DNA from 3 places in the Pseudomonas sp. HP_14 genome. Region 2 is predicted to be linked to each of the others. Evidence: predicted binding sites of a transcription regulator. Region 2 holds the regulator's gene; each other region holds the start of a gene.
What was found. The regulator FliA, encoded in region 2, starts transcription of late flagellar genes. The targets are predictions, from matches to a motif close to CTAAAGTTTNNNNNNNNNNNGCCGNTAA.
Positions count from the first base shown of each region.

Region 1: the regulator FliA is predicted to act here: its motif matches at 4,749-4,776, upstream of ACYASS_RS20335 (methyl-accepting chemotaxis protein).
Region 3: the regulator FliA is predicted to act here: its motif matches at 2,888-2,915, upstream of ACYASS_RS24475 (methyl-accepting chemotaxis protein).

Region 1 covers NZ_JBTOQI010000041.1:249,012-256,149, reverse strand. The annotation lists gene pcaG (protocatechuate 3,4-dioxygenase subunit alpha) at 1-110, shown strand, start outside; gene pcaK (4-hydroxybenzoate transporter PcaK) at 268-1,617, shown strand; gene ACYASS_RS20350 (3-carboxy-cis,cis-muconate cycloisomerase) at 1,634-2,986, shown strand; gene pcaD (3-oxoadipate enol-lactonase) at 3,107-3,895, shown strand; gene pcaC (4-carboxymuconolactone decarboxylase) at 3,910-4,308, shown strand; gene ACYASS_RS20335 (methyl-accepting chemotaxis protein) at 4,824-6,962, shown strand; gene ACYASS_RS20330 (chemotaxis protein CheW) at 6,959-7,138, shown strand, end outside.
Region 2 covers NZ_JBTOQI010000033.1:44,860-51,997, reverse strand. The annotation lists gene flhF (flagellar biosynthesis protein FlhF) at 1-1,256, shown strand, start outside; gene fleN (flagellar synthesis regulator FleN) at 1,372-2,205, shown strand; gene fliA (RNA polymerase sigma factor FliA) at 2,202-2,942, shown strand; gene ACYASS_RS17895 (chemotaxis response regulator CheY) at 3,234-3,608, shown strand; gene ACYASS_RS17890 (protein phosphatase CheZ) at 3,628-4,416, shown strand; gene ACYASS_RS17885 (chemotaxis protein CheA) at 4,455-6,728, shown strand; gene ACYASS_RS17880 (protein-glutamate methylesterase/protein-glutamine glutaminase) at 6,967-7,138, shown strand, end outside.
Region 3 covers NZ_JBTOQI010000045.1:42,603-49,740, reverse strand. The annotation lists gene ACYASS_RS24480 (methionine ABC transporter ATP-binding protein) at 1-196, opposite strand, end outside; gene ACYASS_RS24475 (methyl-accepting chemotaxis protein) at 794-2,770, opposite strand; gene ACYASS_RS24470 (LysR substrate-binding domain-containing protein) at 2,966-3,889, opposite strand; gene ACYASS_RS24465 (NorM family multidrug efflux MATE transporter) at 4,047-5,429, shown strand; gene ACYASS_RS24460 (putative bifunctional diguanylate cyclase/phosphodiesterase) at 5,640-7,138, opposite strand, start outside.

The DNA of each region.
Region 1 (7,138 bases), on a different contig from region 2:
TCCGTCGCGAGACCCTGATCGCCAAACGCTGCACGGTCGACGGCAAGCTGGCGTACCGTTTTGACATGCGCGTGCAGGGTGAAGACGAAACGGTATTCTTCGATTTTTGAGTGACCTTTAGGAGTGAGCTTGCTCGCGATTCGATTCTTCTGTCGATGCATTGTCGCCTGACCTGACGCTATCGCGAGCAAGGTGGATCGCCACCCCGGTCACTCCTACAGGAAAGCATCCCAAAGTGACATTAAAACAACAATAAAAGGAACCCCCATGACGCTTTCGGCTCGCGTGCCCGAGGCCGGCACACTCGATGTGCAGGCCTTTATCAATGCTCAACCCTTGTCCCGTTATCAGTGGCGAGTGGTCATTTTGTGTTTCCTGATTGTCTTTCTCGATGGCCTCGACACTGCGGCCATGGGCTTTATTGCCCCGGCGTTGAGCGTGGAGTGGGGCATCGACCGTGCGAGCCTGGGTCCGGTCATGAGTGCTGCGCTAATCGGCATGGTTTTCGGTGCGTTGGGGTCGGGCCCGCTGGCTGATCGTTTCGGCCGTAAGGTCGTGCTGGTGGTGGCGGTTTTTTTGTTCGGCCTGTTCAGCCTGCTGTCGGCGTACAGCAGCAACATCGATCAACTGCTGATCCTGCGTTTGCTGACCGGTCTGGGACTGGGTGCGGCAATGCCCAATGCCACCACGTTGCTCTCCGAATACACCCCGGAGCGCCTCAAATCATTGCTGGTGACCAGCATGTTCTGTGGCTTCAACCTCGGCATGGCCTGTGGTGGTTTTGTTTCTGCCAAGCTGATTCCGGCCATGGGCTGGCACAGTCTGTTGATGCTCGGCGGTATTTTGCCGCTGGTCCTGACCGTGGTGCTGATGATCTGGCTACCGGAATCGGCGCGGTTTCTGGTCGTGCGCAATCTGGGTGTCGATCGTATTCGCAAGGTGCTGGCGCCGATCTCCCGTCAGGAAGTCAACGCCGCCAACGACTTCAGCGTGCCAGAGCAGAAAACCGTGCGCAGCCGTAACGTCTTGAAAGTCATCTTCTCCGGCGCCTACAGCGCCGGTACTTTGTTGCTGTGGCTGACCTATTTCATGGGTCTGGTCATCGTTTATCTGCTGACCAGCTGGTTGCCGACGCTGATGCGTGACAGTGGCGCGAGCATGGAACAATCGGCCTTCATCGGGGCTCTGTTTCAATTTGGTGGTGTGCTGAGTGCAGTCGGCGTCGGTTGGGCCATGGACAAGTACAACCCGCACAAGGTGATTGGTTGTGCGTACTTTCTGGCCGGGGTGTTTGCCTGGCTGGTAGGGCAGAGTCTGGGCAACGTCGCCGTGCTGGCGACGTTAGTGCTGCTGGCCGGTATGTGTATCAACGGCGCGCAATCGGCCATGCCTTCGCTGGCGGCGCGCTTCTATCCGACCCAAGGCCGTGCCACCGGCGTTTCATGGATGCTGGGCATCGGTCGGTTCGGCGCAATTCTCGGTGCCTGGGCGGGCGCTACTTTGTTGGGGCTGGGCTGGAATTTCGAGCAGGTTCTGACTGCGCTGGTGGTGCCTGCGGCGCTTGCTGCGCTTGCTGTACTGGTCAAGGGCTGGGTAAGCCACTCGGACGCCACATGAATTTTGGAGCACGCTTTTGAACACAACGAGCCAGCAACTTTTCGACGCGTATTTCAGCCAGCCGCTGATGAGGGAAATCTTCTCTGATCACGGACGGCTGCAAGGCATGCTTGATTTTGAAGCAGCGCTGGCCCGTGCCGAGGCCAGCACCGGGTTGATCCCCGCAGAAGTGGTCGACGATATCCAGGCCAGTTGCCGCGCCGAGCTGTTCGACCTTGCTGAACTGGCGGTTGCAATAGGCAATGCCGGCAATTCAGCGATCCCCCTGGTCAAGGCGCTGGGCAAGAAGATCGCTGCGCACAACCCCACCGCTGAGCGTTATGTACACATGGGAGCAACCAGCCAGGACGTCATGGACAGCGGGCTGGTGTTGCAACTGCGCGCCGCCATCGTGCTGTTGGAACGTGATCTGTCGACGCTGGCGGATGCTCTGGCGGGACAGGCTCAACGCTACGCCGCTACACCGCTGGCGGGTCGTACCTGGTTGCAGCAGGCGACGCCGGTCACCCTCGGGATGAAAATTTCCGGTTGGCTCGGCGCGGTCACGCGTCATCGGCAACGTTTGCAGGAACTGAAACCGCGGCTGCTGAGCCTGCAGTTTGGTGGCGCGTCCGGAACCCTTGCGGCGTTGGGCGATCAGGCGTTGCCTGTTGCTGAAGCGCTTGCCCATGAGCTGCAACTGAGCCTGCCCGAGCAACCGTGGCACACACAGCGCGACAGGCTGGTGGAGTTTGCCGGTTGGCTGGGCCTGATCGCCGGGAGTCTGGGAAAGGTCGGCCGCGATATCAGCCTGTTGATGCAAACCGAAGTCGGCGAAGTCTTTGAACCTGCAGCAGCAGGCAAGGGTGGATCATCCACCATGCCTCACAAGCGTAACCCTGTGGGCGCGGCCGTGATGATCAGTGCTTCAGTGCGTGCGCCTGGGCTGGTCGCGACGATGTTCGCCGCCATGCCTCAGGAACATGAGCGCAGCCTGGGGTTGTGGCACGCCGAGTGGGAAACCCTGCCTGAGCTGTGCTGCCTGGTGTCGGGATCGTTGCAGCAGGCTTTGCAGGTGATTCCAGCGCTGGAGGTTGATGCCGCACAGATGTTGACCAACCTAGATTCCACTCAAGGGCTGGTGCTGGCTGAAGCGGTCAGTATCGCGCTCGCCCGGCGCATAGGGCGTGACGCCGCGCATCATCTGATTGAACAAAGCTGCCGTCGTGCCGTGCAACAGGGTTTGCATCTGCGCGAAGTGCTGGGCGCCGATCCACAGGTCAGTGCCGAGCTTTCGGCCGCTGAACTGGACCATCTGCTTGATCCCGCCAACTACCTGGGCCTTGCGCAGCAGTGGGTGGAGAGGGCGGTGGTCTTGGCGAAAATTTAACTCGACCTGTTGGAGCGAGGCTTGCCCGCGAAAAACGATAACGCGGTATGTCTGGAATACCGCAGTGAGTCATTCGCGGACAAGCCTCGCTACAACGCCCTCATTCCACAGGAGCCAAAAATGCCCTTCATCCAACTCTCCGACGGCAATCTGCATTACCAACTCGATGGCCCGCAAGGTGCGCCGGTTTTGTTGTTGTCCAACTCGCTGGGCACCGACTTGAAAATGTGGGACTCGCAAATGCCGGCCTTCACGAAGCACTTTCAGGTGTTGCGCTACGACACGCGGGGGCACGGTCAATCGCTGGTGACCGAAGGGCCTTACAGCATCGAGCAGAGTGGTCGCGATGTATTGGCATTGCTGGACGCCTTACAGCTGCCGAACGTGGTGTTCTGCGGGCTATCCATGGGCGGTCTGATTGGCCAGTGGCTGGCGATCAACGCACCGCAGCGCGTGCAACGGCTGGTGGTGTGCAACACCGCCGCGAAAATCGGTAATCCCGATGTCTGGAACCCGCGTATCGAAACCGTTTTGCGCGATGGCAAAGCCGCGATGCAAGCCTTGCGTGAGGCGTCAATTGCGCGCTGGTTCACCCCTGAGTTTGCCAAGGCCGCGCCGCAGCAGGTCGAGCCGGTGGTGGACATGCTGGCCCAGACCTCACCTCAGGGCTATGCCGCCAACTGCGCAGCGGTACGCGACGCAGATTTTCGTGATCAGATCAAAGCGATCACGCTACCGGTGCTGGTGGTCTGTGGCACTCAGGACGCTGTCACTACCCCAACTGACGGGCGCTTCCTCACCGGGCATATTGCGGGTGCCGAGTACGCCGAGTTCCATGCTGCGCATCTTTCCAGTATCGAAGCGGGCAGTGCATTCGGCGAGCGTGTCATCACCTTTTTGAAAGCCTGAATCCGGAGTCTCAAATGGACGAAAAACAACGTTACGAAGCCGGTATGCAAGTGCGCCGCGCTGTCCTGGGCGATGCCCACGTGGACAACAGCCTGAAGAAGCTAACGCCGTTCAACGAAGAGTTTCAGGAAATGATCACCCGCCATGCCTGGGGTGATATCTGGACCCGGCCCGGCCTGCCGCGCCATACCCGCAGCCTGGTGACCATTGCCATGTTGATCGGTATGAACCGTGAAGGCGAGCTGCGCCTGCACCTCAAGGCCGCCAAACACAATGGCGTGACCCGTGAGGAGATCAAGGAAGTGCTGATGCAGAGCGCAATCTATTGCGGTATACCGGCCGCCAACGCAACGTTTCATCTGGCAGAGGAAGTCTGGGATGAAATGGGCGTCGAGTCGCTCGATAAGGCGTGATGACCGCTCCGTGCCTCACTTCGCCAAGGTGCATGTCGCAGGTAGTGTATTGAATTCGCAGTGAATAGTGTGACTGCAAATGTAAAGGCCGCTTATTGACTGATGAGTCGAGCGGTCTTTTTTTTCGATATAACACACGTTCCGTTATACATTTCAGTAGGCGCATTGCAACGGTTCGTTAATTGCGTTTGTCCTCATTGGCAATTTTAATATCAGGTTTATTGGATCCAAGTTTGAATCCGGGGGAAGAACGATTGGGCGCTACTGCCGCCTGTATGTCACGGCGGGCTTGACCTTGACGGCAATAGCAAAGTTCCAATAAATATTATCGTGTCCATTGAAAATAATGATTATCAAGGGCCGCAGAATAACGTAAGTTACGCTCAGTCCATCGTTAATGGCACATAGCCACCCGCTGATCGGATGGTTGTGGTGTTTTATTAAGGAAGTTTCAGTCAGGGCCGACAACGCAGCAATAAGAACCCTGATAATTACTCCCTTGCCGAGACCCGCCCATGTCCACTCCTTCTGCAAACTCATCTGTCGAATCTGCCATCGATCTGAACTCTTTGATGAATGCCATCAATCATTCCCAGGCGATGATCGAGTTTGATCTGGAAGGAAACATACTGCAGGCCAACAGCAATTTTCTCGACAAGGTGGGCTATCGCTTCGAAGAAGTGCAGGGCCGCCATCATCGTATGTTCTGCACGCCGGAATACGCATCCAGCCCCGAATATGCCGAGTTTTGGCGAAAGCTGGCGATCGGGCAGTTTGATCAAGGGCAGTACAAAAGGCTAGGTAAAGGCGGCAAGGAAATCTGGCTGCAGGCGACTTATAACCCGATTCTCAATCAGGCTGGCGAGCCATTCAAAGTGGTTAAGTTCGCCACGGATATCACCGAACAACGTATGCGCAATGCTGAATATGAGGGCAAGGTCGAGGCCATTCAGCGTTCTCAAGGCGTGATCGAGTTTGACCTGAATGGTCGAGTGCTGGCAGCCAATGAAAACTTCCTGAATGTTCTCGGCTATCGCCTGGATGAGGTGTTGGGCCAGCACCACCGCATGTTCTGTGATGATCAATACCTCAACAGCCCGGCCTATCGGGCTTTCTGGGCCAAGCTTGAGCGTGGTGAATACGATTCAGGCGAGTACATGCGGCTGGGCAAGGGCGGGCGTGAAGTCTGGATCAGTGCAACCTACAACCCGATTTTTGACCCGGATGGCCGCCCGTACAAGGTCGTGAAGTTTGCCAACGATGTCACTGACGTGCGCACCCGCAATGCCGAATTTGTGGGCAAAGTCACGGCGATCGAGCGCTCTCAAGCCGTTATCGAGTTTGATCTGACCGGTAAAGTACTGTCCGCCAACACCAACTTCCTCAACGTATTCGGCTATGAACTGGACGAAGTGATCGGCCAGCCGCACCGCATGTTCTGCACCGAAGAATTTGGTTCCAGCATGGGCTATCGCGAGCTGTGGGAGAAACTGGGGCGGGGCGAATACGACACCAATGAATACCGACGCAAGCGTAAGGACGGCAAGGAAATCTGGATTCAGGCGACTTACAACCCGATTCTCAACTCCCACGGCCAGCCATATAAAGTCGTCAAGTTTGCGCTGGACGTCACTGAGATCAAAGAAAGCAGTGCTGAGCGCCAAGGCAAGGTCAATGCGATTGATCGCGCGCAAGCGGTAATCGAGTTTGATATGGCTGGCAATATTCTTGATGCCAACGCCAACTTCCTCAAATCACTGGGTTACAGCCTGCAAGAGCTTCGTGGTCAGCACCACCGGATTTTCTGTGAGGAAGAGTACGTGCGCAGCACCGCCTATCGCGAGTTCTGGCATGACTTGTCTCAAGGGCAGTTTTTCTCTGGACGGTTCATGCGCTTGAGCAAGTTCGGCCAGCACATCTGGATTCAGGCGACGTACAACCCGGTTTTCGACAGTGATGGCAAACCTTATAAAGTGGTGAAGTTCGCCACTGACATCACTCAACAGGTCGAGCTGGAAGAAGCGATCGAGGCCAAGACCCGGGCCATGGACGCATCGGTACAAAACCTGATGAGCGCCATTTCCTATGTGGCGCAGAGCACCGATCAGGCCACTGACCTGGCCAGGCTGACACGGGAGCAGGCCAGTCAAGGCTCGCAAACGCTGGTCAAGGCCGCAGAAGCCATGGCCATGATTGGCAAGTCCGCTGAAGATATTCAGGACATCATTCAGGTCATCAGTGAAATCGCCAGCCAGACCAATATGCTCGCGTTCAACGCAGCCATCGAAGCGGCGCGGGCCGGTGAGCATGGTCTGGGCTTCTCGGTGGTGGCTGATGAGGTGCGCAAGCTGGCCGAGAAGTCCTCGCTGGCCACCAAGGAAATCAACAAACTGATTCTGGAAACCGTCAGCCGTATAAAATCCGGTAGCGAGATTTCCTTGAGTGCCGGCAGTGCGTTCGAGCAGATCGTCAATGGCGTCAACGAGACCACCGTGGCCATCGACAGCATCAATGCCGCAACCGCCAAACAAATGGATTCGGCAGGCGAGGTGGAAACGCTCATTTTCGAATTGCACCAGACCAAGGTTGGCAATGAGCAAGGCGCTGTGAATGTCAGTGCCCGCACCCGTAAAAACTCCGGGCTGCCTGCATGAACACGCTGCGCGCCTACGGCGTGGTGCAGATAAACGGTGCGTTTCTGGGCATCGAAGCTACCTCGTTAATGGAGGCCGTTCACTGGCCGACCAATCTGCAGCGCCATCCGGTCACACGCGGTGTGTTGGCCGGGGTTTTCACCTTGCGGGGCAGACCGGTTCCGTTGGTGGATCTA
Region 2 (7,138 bases):
AAGCGGCCATCATCGGCAACCGGCGAATTGCCGGTGGCGTCGAGCTGACTGCTGCCCTGGATTACAAGCTGTCCGCGCTGGCGCCTCGCGTCCCGAATATCGAGCTTGAGGACGAGTTGCGCAAAACCCAGTCGCGCATCGTCTCGGCTCAGGCAGAACTGAACAATCGTGGTGACAGCGACGGCGCGACCAATCGCCAGTTGTTTGCCGGTTTGCCATTGAGCGCCGCTGACACTCACATCGAGCCGACTCTGGAAGAGCCGCCGCGTCCCTTTGTGCAGCCACAGGCCGCACCGGCTGCGCCAGCAGGTAATCAGCGCGGTTACGACTCGATGCGTTTTGAATTGAACGGCCTGCGCGAGCTGCTGGAAGTCCAGCTTGGCTCCCTGGCATGGAACCAGTTGCAAGGCAGCCGTCCGGCACAGGCCAATCTGTGGCGCCGTCTGCAACGTGTCGGCTTGTCCGGCCCGCTGTCGCGCGACCTGCTGGAAATGATCCCTGATATCGACGAGCCGCGTCAGGCTTGGCGTATGCTCTTGGCGCACCTGGCGCGCATGATTGAAGTGCCTGACGTGGAGCCGCTGGAAGAGGGTGGTGTGATTGCCATGGTCGGCCCTGCCGGCATGGGCAAGACCACCACGCTCGCCAAGCTGGCGGCGCGCTACGTACTCAAGTACGGCGCACAGAATATCGCTTTGGTCAGCATGGACAGTTTCCGTATCGGTGCTCAGGAGCAACTCAAGACATTGGGTCGCATCCTCAATGTGCCGGTGACTCATGTCGATCCTGGCCAGTCGCTGGCGCAGGCGCTTGATCCGCTGCTGCGCAAGCGTGTCGTGTTGATCGATACCGCCGGCCTGCAAGCCAGTGATCCGGCGTTGCGCATGCAGCTGGAAAGTCTGGCAGGGCGCGGCATCAAGTCTCGTAATTATCTGGTACTGGCAACCACCAGCCAGAAACAGGTGCTCACTGCGGCCTATCACAGCTACAAGCGCTGTGGTCTGGCGGGATGCATCCTGACCAAGCTGGACGAAACTGCCAGCCTGGGTGAGGTGCTCAGCCTTGCGATCAGTCATGAGCTGCCAGTGGCCTATCTGACTGATGGCCCACGAATTCCTGATGATCTTCACCTGCCTCGCAGGCACCAACTGGTGTCGCGTGCGGTCAATGTGCAGATGCAAGAAGAGCCAAGCGAAGAGGCCATGGCGGACATGTTCGCCGACCTTTACCACAACCCCAACAAACGGGTCGGTTAAGTGAAGCGAACTATTGGACGTTACCTGCATCGATGGTCTGCCCGGCATGGCTCTTCACTGAGCGTGTCGCCCGCAATCTGGCTACGGTCTACGCAAGACAAGGTAAAGAAATAACATGGGCAGCATGCATCCCGTACAGGTGATCGCGGTGACCGGCGGCAAGGGTGGCGTCGGTAAGACTAACGTGTCAGTGAATCTTTCGCTGGCCTTGGCCGAGCTCGGCCGGCGCGTCATGCTGCTGGACGCCGACCTTGGCCTGGCGAATGTCGATGTCCTTCTTGGCCTGACGCCTAAACGCACCCTTGCTGATGTGATCGAGGGCCGTTGTGAGCTTCGCGACGTTTTGTTGCAAGGTCCGGGCGGGATTCGAATCGTGCCTGCCGCTTCCGGCACCCAGAGCATGGTTCATCTGAGCCCGGCGCAACATGCCGGCCTGATCCAGGCGTTCAGCGACATTGGCGACAATCTGGATGTGCTGGTGATTGACACCGCAGCCGGGATTGGCGAGTCAGTGGTCAGCTTCGTCCGCGCTGCTCAGGAAGTGTTGCTGGTGGTCTGTGACGAGCCTACTTCGATCACCGACGCCTACGCGCTGATCAAGCTGCTCAATCGCGACTACGGCATGAACCGTTTCCGGGTTCTGGCCAACATGGCCCAGAGTCCGCAGGAAGGTCGCAACCTGTTTGCCAAGCTGACCAAGGTGACCGACCGTTTCCTTGACGTTGCCTTGCAATATGTTGGCGCCGTGCCTTACGACGAATGTGTTCGCAAGGCCGTCCAGAAGCAACGTGCCGTATACGAAGCTTTCCCACGCTCTAAATGCTCACTGGCGTTCAAGGCTATTGCGCAGAAGGTCGATACCTGGCCACTGCCTGCCAACCCTCGCGGGCATCTTGAGTTCTTCGTCGAGCGACTGGTTTACCAGACAAGCGCAGGGCCTGTTCAATGACCGCGAGCGGCTACCAGATGTACAGCAAGGCTTCCAGAAACTCGCAATATGAGTTGATCGAGCGGTATGCTCCGCTGGTCAAGCGCATTGCGTACCACTTGCTGGCGCGTCTGCCAGCCAGTGTTCAGGTCGAAGACCTGATTCAGGCGGGCATGATCGGCTTGCTGGAAGTGTCCACCAAGTACGATTGCACCAAGGGCGCGAGTTTCGAGACTTATGCCGGGATTCGTATTCGCGGTGCGATGCTTGATGAAGTGCGCAAAGGGGACTGGGCGCCACGCTCTGTTCACCGCAATACGCGCATGGTCAGTGACGCAATTCGCTCAATTGAAGCTAAAACAGGTCGCGACGCTAAAGATCACGAAGTTGCGGCCGAACTCCAATTGAGTCTCGATGATTATTACGGGATTTTGAACGATACCTTGGGCAGTCGCCTCTTCAGTTTTGACGACCTGCTACAGGACGGCGAACATGAAGGGCTGCATGAGGATGGCGCAAGCGGTTCGCTTGAGCCGTCGCGCGACCTGGAGGATGAACGCTTCCAGGCTGCGTTGGCAGATGCAATTGCCAACTTGCCTGAGCGTGAACGTCTGGTCTTGGCGCTGTACTATGACGAGGAGCTGAACCTCAAGGAAATCGGTGAGGTCCTGGGGGTCAGTGAATCGCGAGTCAGCCAGTTACACAGCCAGTGCGCCGCTCGTTTGCGGGGGCGTTTGGGAGAGTGGCGAGCGCGTTGACAGGCGGTATGCGTCCTTGGTGATGGCGTGTCGCGTGTGAGCAGGCTGTGCAAAGCGTTACGTGGGACAGTGGACAAGGCTGGAGCCGTACAGGTATTTCGCTCCACGGACTGTAGAAGCAATAGCTTTAATGCAGCCCGTGGATTTGCTGTGCGGTTTCCATAGTTGTTGATATACCAAGCCCGTCGTCGTTTTCGCACAGCCGATGTGAGCTGTGCCGGTATTGATTGAACAGCGCGTTCAGGTGCTGAACGCGTCAAAGACTGCTTGGAGGTCGAATTGGACAAGAACATGAAAATCCTCATCGTTGATGACTTCTCAACGATGCGGCGGATCATTAAAAACCTGCTACGTGATCTGGGCTTCACCAACACGTCCGAAGCCGATGACGGGCTTACCGCGTTGCCGATGCTGGAAAGCGGTTCTTTTGACTTTCTGGTAACGGACTGGAACATGCCTGGCATGACCGGTATCGACCTGCTGCGTAAAGTACGTGCCGATGAGCGCCTCAAGCACCTGCCGGTGTTGATGGTGACCGCAGAAGCCAAGCGCGACCAGATCATTGAAGCGGCTCAGGCCGGCGTCAATGGTTATGTCGTCAAGCCATTCACGGCTCAGGCGCTGAAAGAAAAGATCGACAAGATCTTCGAGCGCGTCAATAGCTGATGTATGCCGCGAGGGCTCTATGGAGAACAACGAAACGTCAATGGGCGAGTTTGAAGCGACCCTGAAGAAACACGCTAGCGAGCTGGTGACGAGCCTTGAAAAAGGCCGTTTCGGCGACGCGGTGCAATTGATCCACGAGCTTAACCAGGCTCGGGATCGCGGTCTCTATCAAGAGATCGGCAAGCTGACTCGCGAGCTGCACAGTGCGATCGTCAATTTTCAAATTGACCCGAACATGCCGCAAGCTGAAGAAGTGTCCCAGATCACGGATGCCACCGAACGCCTGTCGTATGTTGTCAGGCTTACGGAAAACGCAGCTAACCGCACCATGGATCTGGTCGAGGAAAGCACCCCGCTGATCCATAGTCTGAACGATGAGGCCAAGGCCTTGAGTGCTGACTGGGGGCGCTTCATGCGCCGTGAAGTCGGCGCAGAAGAGTTTCGTGAGCTGGCGCGGCGTGTCGATGGTTTCTTGACGCGCAGCGAACAGGATACCCAGAAGGTTTCCTCCCACCTCAACGATATTCTGCTGGCTCAGGACTTCCAGGACCTTACCGGTCAAGTGATCAAGCGCGTCACGCAATTGGTCACTGAAGTGGAGAGCAATCTGCTCAAACTGGTGCTCATGGCCAGTCATGTCGACCGCTTTGCGGGCATCGAACATGACGACGAATCCATCCGCGCAGAAAAAGATCCACAAAAACATCTCAAACAGGGTGAAGGTCCGCAGATTCATGCCGATAAACGGGAAGACGTTGTGTCCGGACAGGACGATGTAGACGATCTGCTATCGAGCCTGGGCTTCTAAGTCTGGTCTGTTGACGGTTAATTTTAGGGAGCACCCCAATGAGCTTCGGCGCCGATGAAGAGATCCTTCAGGATTTTCTGGTAGAGGCCGGCGAAATTCTGGAGCAGTTGTCTGAACAGTTGGTCGAGCTGGAAAGCCGACCGGATGACGCAGATCTGCTCAATGCAATTTTTCGCGGTTTTCACACTGTAAAAGGGGGCGCCGGCTTCCTCCAGCTCCATGAGCTGGTGGAGTGCTGCCACATCGCCGAGAACGTCTTCGACATCCTGCGTAAGGGTGAGCGTCGCGTTGATTCGGAATTGATGGACGTGGTCCTGGAAGCGCTGGATGCGGTCAACGCGATGTTCAGCCAGGTGCGCGAACGTAGCGAAGTCACTCCGGCTACACCGGAACTGCTCGCGGCACTGGCGCGGCTGGCTGAGCCAGCATCGGCTGACGAAGCTCCTGCGGCTGAAGCCTTGGAAGAAGTAGAAGAGGCACCTGTTGAAGCTGCCGCTGAAGCCGCTTCAGACGAGATCACTGATACCGAATTCGAGCACTTGCTTGATCAGCTCAATTCCGCGAAAGAGCAGCCAGCGGCTGCTGCCGCGCCGACCACTGGCGCAGCGGCATCCGATGAGATCACCGATTCGGAATTCGAATCGCTGCTCGATCAGTTACACGGCAAAGGCCAGTTTGCTGCAGACAGTGCAGCGCCTGCTGCCGTCGCTCCAGCTGCCGCACCCGCTGGCAAAGCGGAAAGCGGCGACATCACCGACGATGAATTCGAAGCGTTGCTCGATCAGCTGCACGGCAAGGGTTCGTTCGATCCTTCCGCCGCAGCGGCTCCTGCACCTGCTGCGGCGGCACCTGCTGCCAGCGCGCCGGCCGGTAAAGGCGACGAAATCTCCGATAACGAATTTGAAGCACTGCTTGACGAGTTGCATGGCAAAGGCAAGTTCGAGCCTGACGTAGCTGCGGCGGTTGCTGCACCTGCTGCGGCCGTGTCTGCGCCTGCCAAGCCAGCAGCACCGGCGGCCAAGCCTGCTCCGGCTGCAGCGGCCAAACCGGCAGCCGCGCCAGCGCCCGCCAAGGCTGCTGCACCTGCTCCTGCGCCAGCCAAGCCAGCTGCGCCACCGGCCGAGAAACCGGTCGCCTCGGAAGCGGAAACCACCGTACGGGTTGATACCGCGCGCCTGGACGAGATCATGAACATGGTCGGCGAACTGGTGCTGGTGCGTAACCGTCTGGTGCGCCTGGGTCTCAACAGTGGCGACGAAGCCATGTCCAAGGCGGTTTCCAACCTTGATGTGGTGACAGCTGACTTGCAGACCGCGGTGATGAAGACCCGGATGCAGCCGATCAAGAAAGTGTTCGGTCGCTTCCCGCGACTGGTACGTGACCTGGCTCGCCAGCTCAAGAAAGAGATCAACCTGGAACTGGTCGGTGAAGAGACCGATCTGGACAAGAACCTCGTAGAGGCGCTTGCCGATCCACTGGTCCACTTGGTGCGTAACGCGGTCGACCACGGTGTAGAAACCCCGGAAGAGCGTGAGGCATCAGGCAAGCCGCGTGGCGGACGGGTCATTCTCTCTGCCGAGCAGGAAGGCGACCACATCCTGTTGTCGATTTCAGATGACGGCAAGGGCATGGACCCTAACGTCTTGCGCTCGATTGCGGTCAAGCGTGGCGTGATGGACAAGGATGCTGCTGATCGCCTGAGCGATACCGACTGCTACAACCTGATTTTCGCCCCAGGGTTCTCGACCAAAACCGAGATCTCCGACGTGTCGGGCCGTGGTGTGGGCATGGACGTGGTGAAAACCAAGATTGCCCAGCTCAACGGTACGATCAACATCTACTCGACCAAGGGTCAGGGCTCGAAGATCGTCATCAAGGTGCCGTTGACCCTGGCAATCATGCCGACCCTGATGGTGATGCTGGGCAATCAGGCCTTCGCATTCCCGCTGGTCAACGTGAACGAGATCTTCCACCTGGACCTCTCGACTACCAACGTTGTTGATGGTCAGGAAGTGGTGATCGTGCGTGACAAGGCACTGCCGCTGTTCTACCTCAAGCGCTGGCTGGTCAGCTCGGCCGTCCACGAAGAGCAGCATGAAGGGCATGTGGTGATTCTTTCGGTAGGCACCCAGCGTATCGGCTTCGTTGTCGATCAGTTGGTGGGCCAGGAAGAAGTGGTCATCAAGCCGCTGGGTAAAATGTTGCAGGGGACACCTGGCATGTCTGGCGCCACCATCACTGGTGACGGTCGCATTGCCTTGATTCTCGATGTGCCGAGTATGCTCAAGCGGTACGCCGCACGGCGTATTTGATTCTGGTGTCACGGGCAGACAACTGTCCGTGACGCCTGGTCAGGCGGTGTCGAAAACGCTGCAAATGGATGCGAGGCAATAACAATGACGAGTCGCAGACGCAGTTGGCAAAAGAGCGTGTGCGTCCCGTGACCTTTTGAGGCCTGCTTCGATCGGTTTTTCTGTCGTTGGGTGAAGCTTGCTTCAACGGCGCGTCGCATAGCGCAGCAGTTTCCGTGCAGCCTGTAATGGAGTGTTTATGGTAGTCAAGGTATTGGTGGTGGATGACTCCGGTTTCTTCCGCCGCCGCGTCACGGAAATTCTTTCTTCAGACCCAAACATCAAGGTTGTCGGTACCGCGAGCAACGGCAAGGAAGCGATTGATCTGGTGCTGTCGCTCAAACCTGACGTGATTACCATGGACTACGAAA
Region 3 (7,138 bases), on a different contig from region 2:
CGTCAACAACGATCTGCCCACCGCTCGGGGTTTCCAGGCGGTTGATCAGGCGCAGCAGGGTACTTTTGCCAGCCCCTGAATGGCCGATCAGGCCGAATACCTGGCCGTCTTCGACGCGCAGGCTGGTGGGGTGCAGGGCCGGAATTTCTTTGCCTGCCACCCGGTAGGTTTTATGGACGTTATGGAACTCGATCACTTAGCGAACCTTGTGGGGGCGCGTTAAAAATTCAGCGCGGCGGCAGGACGCGCACCGGCTGATTCGCACCGGCGGGATAGGCCGGGCGCGCATTTTAGCCTGTCCGCTGGATGGTATTTAGCATTTATTTCATAACGGACCTGCTGAAATGGAATAAGGCGATGGATGGCAATGATCTGGATTTCCTGTGGGAGCAGAGCTTGCCCGCGAAGAACGATTACGCGCCATGACTGATGCACCGCGGCGCCTGGATCGCGGGCAAGCCTCGCTCCAACAGACTTGCGCCGCCTCTGTAGGAGCGGAGCTTGCTCGCGAAGAACGCTCACGCGCCCTGACTGATAAACCGCAGCGCCTATATCGCGGGCAAGCCCGGCTCCCACAGTAAATCTCGATCCTGTGGGAGCGAGGCTTGCCCGCGATGAACGAAAACGCGGTTTGACTGACAAACCGCTATCGCGGCCTCGCGGTGCTCGTGCGCGCAGGTTTATTTTTTATGCGCGAGACAGCGCGGTGCGTTGGACACCGAAGCGGTCAGAGTGAGTACATATTTCTGCAAAAAAAACGCCCCGAAGGGCGTTTTTTTATGTCGCTTGGCAATCAACGAAACCGGTCAACCTCGGTGCGCAAATCGGCAGCCAGGGTGTTCAGTTCCTCTGCGGTAATGGCCAGATGCGAAACGACTTCACGTTGTTCGCTGTTGGCCATGGCGATGCTTTGCAGGTTGCTGCTCAGCAAGGTTGCAGTGCTGCTTTGCTCTTGGGTCGCGGTGGTGATCGCAGCGAATTGCTGACCGGCCGAGCGGCTTTGCTCGTCGATCTGCGCCAGCGCAGCAGCCACTTTGGCGTTGCGCGCCAGGCCTTCCTGCATCTGGGCATTGCCCTGCTGCATGGTGGAGATGGCGTTGCCGGTCTCTTGCTGGATGCTGGTGATCATCCCGGAGATTTCGTTGGTCGCATCCCGGGTACGCGTTGCCAGGCTACGCACTTCGTCAGCAACCACTGCGAAGCCACGACCTTGTTCGCCCGCCCGTGCTGCTTCGATAGCGGCGTTAAGAGCCAGCAAGTTTGTCTGGTCGGCAATCGAGGTGATCACGCCGACGATGCTGCCGATTTCCTGAGAGCGTTGCCCCAACGTGTTGATGACAGCAGCGGTGCTGTTGATCGAGGCGGCGATCTGCTCCAGGGAGGACGATGCTTCTTGCATCGAGGCGCGACCGATACGGGTCTGCTGAGCATTTTCCTGAGCCAGACGTTCGGTGTTGCCCATGTTGTCGGCAATGTTGAGCGAGGTAGCGCTGAACTCTTCTACCGCGCCCGCCATGCTGACGATTTCACCCGATTGCTGCTCCATGCCGCGGTACGCGCCACCGGACAGACCGGACAGTTCATTGGCGCGACTGCTGACTTGCTGAGCGGCTGTGCGGATGTGCGACACCATGGTCGACAGGGCTTCACCCATCTTGTTGAAGCTGGTTGCCAATTGACCAATTTCGTCATGGCTGGTGATGTTCAAGCGCACGCTCAAATCACCGGCACCGAGTGCTTCTGCCTGACGCACCAGTTCAGACAGCGGACGCAGTTTGCTGCGCAGCAACCAGATAGCGGAGCCCACTGCGATCAGCATGGCCAACAGGCTGCCGATTGCCAGCTGCGTACCGACATTCCACGTTACCGCGCTGATTTCGTCCTTGGGCATGTTTGCCAGAACGGTCCACGGCCCACCGCTGAAAGGCTGGGCAACGCTGTAGAAGTCTTCGCTGGTGTCGCTCCAGTACTGGCCTTTGCCTGGCGTTTTTGCAAAATCAGCGACTGTTTTGCCAGCCTGATCAAGAGCCTGTACGCCTGCTGGTGGCACCAGCCAACGGTTCTGATCATCAAGCAGGGCCAGAGAGCCTGTTTTGCCGATGCGGAAGTTCTTCAGGTTTTCGAACTGGGCATTCTGCGCGTCGGTGTAATCGAAGCCGACGAACAACACCGCGATGACTTTGCCGGAGCTGTCTTTCACGGGGGTGTATTGCGTCATGTAGTAGCGCTCGAACAGCACGGCTTTACCGACATAGCTCTGGCCCGACATCAAGCGGTCGTACGCAGGGTTCTTGCGGTCGAGCATGGTGCCGATAGCGCGGCTGCCATCCTGCTTGGTCAGCGAGGTGCTGATGCGGATGAACTCTTCGCCGCTGCGCACAAATACGGTGGCCACGCCTTCAGTCAATTGGCGGAATTCGTCAACTTCCCTGAAGTTGTTGTTTAGCGCACTGCCCGCAAGGATCAGGCTCGGTGTCTGCACCCCGGCGACTGTGACTGGCTGATCCGCCTGAACGGTAAGGCCGCTGGCGAAACGTTTTTCAAACAACCCGCTCAAACGCTGGGTACTGACCCGCAGCGTGCTGTGAAACGTGTTGAGTTGGTCGGCCAGCAAGCGTGCCTCACTCGCCATGTGCTCTTCACGAATGACGAGGTTGGCAGAGTCCAGCGAACGCAACGCAAAGACAGTACTGCCTGAGATGACAACTGCCAGAATAACGGCCAAAGCAATACCGAGTTGCGAAGCAATTCGGGCACGGGGCTTGGACATGACGACTCCTGGCCGAACGGAGGGTCTTCAATGACCTCTAATAGCCGTTCAGCTGAATTTAATTAAGTTAGTTAGCCTTGGTTGTACAAAATTTGTACATGGGGGCGTCAATTCTACACATCGGCCTTGTCGCGTAATACTTGAGTATGGTCCCCGGATTTGTAGGATTCGGTTACAAACTGTGTCGCAATGCCACTATTCCCTGAGGATTTGCACCTCGGGCAGCTCCATGGCATTGACTTCGCTCTGCAGAAAATCCCCCAATCGACGCAAGCGTTCGCTGCCGGGTCGGGTTCTTGGCCACACCAGATAATAGTCTTCGCCGCTGTAAACAGCGGTTCGCCAAGGCAGACTCAAGCGGTTCTGGGCGACATCTTCGGCGACCATGAGCAGATCCCCCATGGAAACCCCATAGCCGCGAGCGGCGGCGATCATACCTAATTCCAGTGTGTCGAACACCTGCCCGCCTTTAAGTGAAACCTGTTCCGATAACCCCGTGCGTTCAAGCCAACTGCGCCAGTCCCTGCGGTCCGGCGTGGGGTGCAGTAATTCGGCGCTGGCCAGGCGTTCGATATTCCAAGGCTGATCGTCCACCAGATTCGGCGCGCCCACAGGAATCAACAACTCGGGGAACAGGTGTATGGCCTCCCAGTCGGCGGGCAGATGGCCGCGACTGAGCAGGACGGCGCAGTCGAAAGGCTCATGACTGAAGTCCACCACATCGATTTCCATCCACGCGCTGGTCAACTGCACCTCGTTGCCCGCCTGTAAATGACGAAAGCGACTGAGGCGCGCCAACAGCCAGCGCATGGTCAGGGTCGGCGGCGCTTTCATGCGCAGGATCCCTTCATCGACCGAGAGCGTGTTGCAGGCGCGCTCCAGAGACGAAAAGCCGTCGCGCACGCCTGGCAGCAAGGTCCGGGCGGCTTCGGTGAGCTGGATATTGCGACCGATGCGCTGAAACAGTCGGCAGGCAAAGTGATCTTCCAGGGTACGAATGTGCCGACTGACCGCACTTTGGGTGATCGACAGTTCTTCGGCTGCTCGCGTAAATGAGCTGTGCCGCGCAGCCGCTTCAAATGCGCGCAGTGCATAAAGAGGTGGAAGACTACGAGGCATTCAGAACGCTCCTGCTGCGGGGATAAGTAATCTTAGCTAAAAAACCAATAGATGAGTTTTACTCATGCTAACGATCTTATTTATCCCTTTGTGCCCGCGCACGTAACTGATGAAAATGGGCGGCTCATAACTGCCCCCTGAAATCGAGCGTCGCGCCATGCAACAACCTGCCATCAAAGAACTCTGGATCATCCTGCGCCTTGCCGGGCCGCTGATCGCTTCACAGATGGCGCACATGCTGATGGTTTTTACCGACACGGTGATGATGGGCCATATCGGCCCGGAGGCCTTGGCGGGCGGTGGTTTGGGCGCTGCGACTTACAACTTCATTTCGTTTTTCTGCGTCGGCGTCATGGCCGCAGTCGGCACGCTGGTGGCTATCAGGCACGGCGCGGGAGACAGCAAAGGCGCTGCGCAACTGGTCCAGGCCGGGGTCTGGCTGGCGTGGGGCATGGCATTGATTGCCATGCTGATCCTGTGGAACCTTGAGCCTATCCTCCTGCATTTCGGCCAGACCGAATCCAACGTGCACATGGCAGGTCAATTCTTGATCACCTTGCCACTGGCGTTGCCCGGTCTGTTGACGTTCATGGCCTTGCGCGGCTTTACCAGTGCATTGGGGCGTGCAGGCCCTGTCATGGCGATCAGTCTGGGCGGTGCGATTGCCAACTTCGTCCTCAACTACGCCTTTATCCATGAAGTGTTCGGGCTGCCGAATCTGGGCTTGATGGGCATTGGTCTGGTGACGGCTGTGGTCACCAACGGTATGGCGTTGATTCTTGCGCTGCACATTCGTCGTCATCCTGCTTACGCGGCCTATCCGATCCGCGAGGGTTTCTGGCAGCTTTCGCGCAGCCATCTCAAAGAGTTGTGGCGGCTGGGCTTGCCAATCGGCGGGACTTACGCGGTTGAAGTCGGCCTGTTCACCTTCGCGGCTTTTTGCATGGGAGCCATGGGCAGCACGCAAATGGCAGCGCATCAGATCGCTCTGCAGTCAGTGTCGATGGCGTTCATGATTCCGGTGGGAATTTCCTACGCAGTCACCATGCGCATTGGTCAGCACTACGGCGCGGGTAATCTGTTGTTGGCCCGAACTGCCGGGCGCGCAGGCATAGCCTTTGGCTCTGTGGTGATGCTGATGTTCGGGATGTTGTTCTGGCTGGCACCGCACCTGGTCATCGGTCTGTTCCTGGATATCAATGACCCGAAATTCGCCGACATCGTCGAGCTGACGGTCAAGCTGCTGGCGATTGCCGCCTGGTTTGAAATTCTCGACGGCGCGCAAACCATCGCGATGGGCGCGATCCGTGGCTTCAAGGATGCGCGGACCACCTTCCTTATCGGGCTCGCCAGTTACTGGCTGGTCGCAGCACCGGCAGCATGGATATTTGGTTTTTACACCAACCACGGCGCCGAGGGCGTCTGGTGGGGGCTGGCGTTGGGGCTGCTGTGCTCAGCGATTGCGCTGACCTGGGCCTTCGAAAGAAAGACCTCGAAGCTGTTACGCCGGGAAGCGGCGGCAGAGCCGGTGATGGGGTAAGTAAGACTTGATTGTCTGTTTACCACCGCTGTCGCGGAACAAACACGATCCTGTAGGAGTGAGCTTGCTCGCGATAGCGTGAGTTCAGGCAATATAGTCTTCAATCAAGACCAAAACGCGAGCAAGCTCACTCCTACGGGGCCCCGTTTGCTGCGCGACAGCGCGGTGTCAGGGACATAGGCAAATCCACGATTGATGTGAGCATCAATCTCAAACTCCGCTCAACGCCCCGGGTGCTTGTTGATCGAAGGTCAGGTACTTGACCAATTCCGGCAACGGCAGTGGTTTGCTGATCAGGTAGCCCTGAACCTGATCGCAGCCATAGCTGCGCAGCAACGCCAGTTGCTCAGATGTTTCGACACCTTCGGCGACCACTTCCAGGCTCAGGTTATGGGCCAGGTTGATCATTGCGTGTACCAGCTTGCGGTTTTCTTCGCGCTGCTCCATTTCGCCCACGAAGCTCTTGTCGATCTTCAGCAGGGTAATGGGCAGGTTGTTGAGATGGACGAACGATGAAAACCCGGTGCCGAAGTCGTCCAGCGAAAACCGTACGCCCAGGCGTCCGAGAGCGTCCATGGTCTGTTTGACCAGATCGCTGCGGCGCATGACGGCGGTTTCAGTCAGTTCGAACTCAAGCCATTGCGCATCAATGCCGCGCTCGGTAATCAGTCGGCCCAATGTCGCCAGCAATTGGTTGTCCTGAAACTGACGGAATGACAGGTTTATCGCCATGTGCAACTGCGGCAGGCCTCGCTCAAGCAACGCCTGCATGTCGCGCAGCGCCCGGGAGATCACCCAGTAACCCAGCGGCACGATCAATCCGCTTTGCTCGGCCAGCGGTACAAATTCACTGGGCGGCAGCAAACCTCGCTCCTGGTGACGCCAGCGCACCAGTGCTTCCAGCCCGACAATGCGCCCGCTGGTCATGCAGAGCCGTGGCTGGTAGTGCAATTCCAGCTCGTCGCGCCGTAACGCCCGTCGCAACTCGCCCTCCAGGTCGGCAAGGCTACGGGCATTGCGATTCAGCCGATCGTTGAAGACATGAAAGGTGCAGCCCTGAATACCTTTGGCCTGCTGCATGGCGATGTGCGCGTGCCACATCAACGGGTCCGCACCCGCCTCGGCACGGGAATGAGCAATCCCCAGACTGCAGCCGATGAGCAAGCTTTCGCCGTCGACCCAGTACGGCTCGGACAGGGCTTCGGTGATGCGTTCAGCCATCCATTCCGCGCGCCCTGGGGCGCGACGAGTGTCGATCAGCAGTGCAAATTCGTCGCTGCCCAGGCGAGCGATCTGGTCGCCGACTTCCAGCTGCCCTTTGAGTCGCGCCACTACCTGCAAGATCAGCCGGTCGCCGGCCTGATGACCCAGTGCGTCGTTGGCGCGGCGGAAGTTGTCCAGATCGAGATGGCCTAGCGCAAGGCCGCGCCCGTCGTTTTCCAGCAGACGTGCCGCCAGCAGGGTCTGGAAACCCTGACGATTGGCGATGCCGGTCAGGGTGTCTTGCTCGGCCAGGCGCTGCAGGGTGTTTTCCAGCAGCGCGCGCTCATTCACATGGCGCAGGCAGCTGCGTAACGTTGCTGGCGTCAACTCGCTACGAATCAGCCAGTCACTGGCGCCAAGCGGCGGTACCAGCGGCTCTTCTTCAAGCAGCATGACCACCGGCAGATTGCAGCGGCCTGGTGGCGGCTGTAATTCTGGTGTGGTGA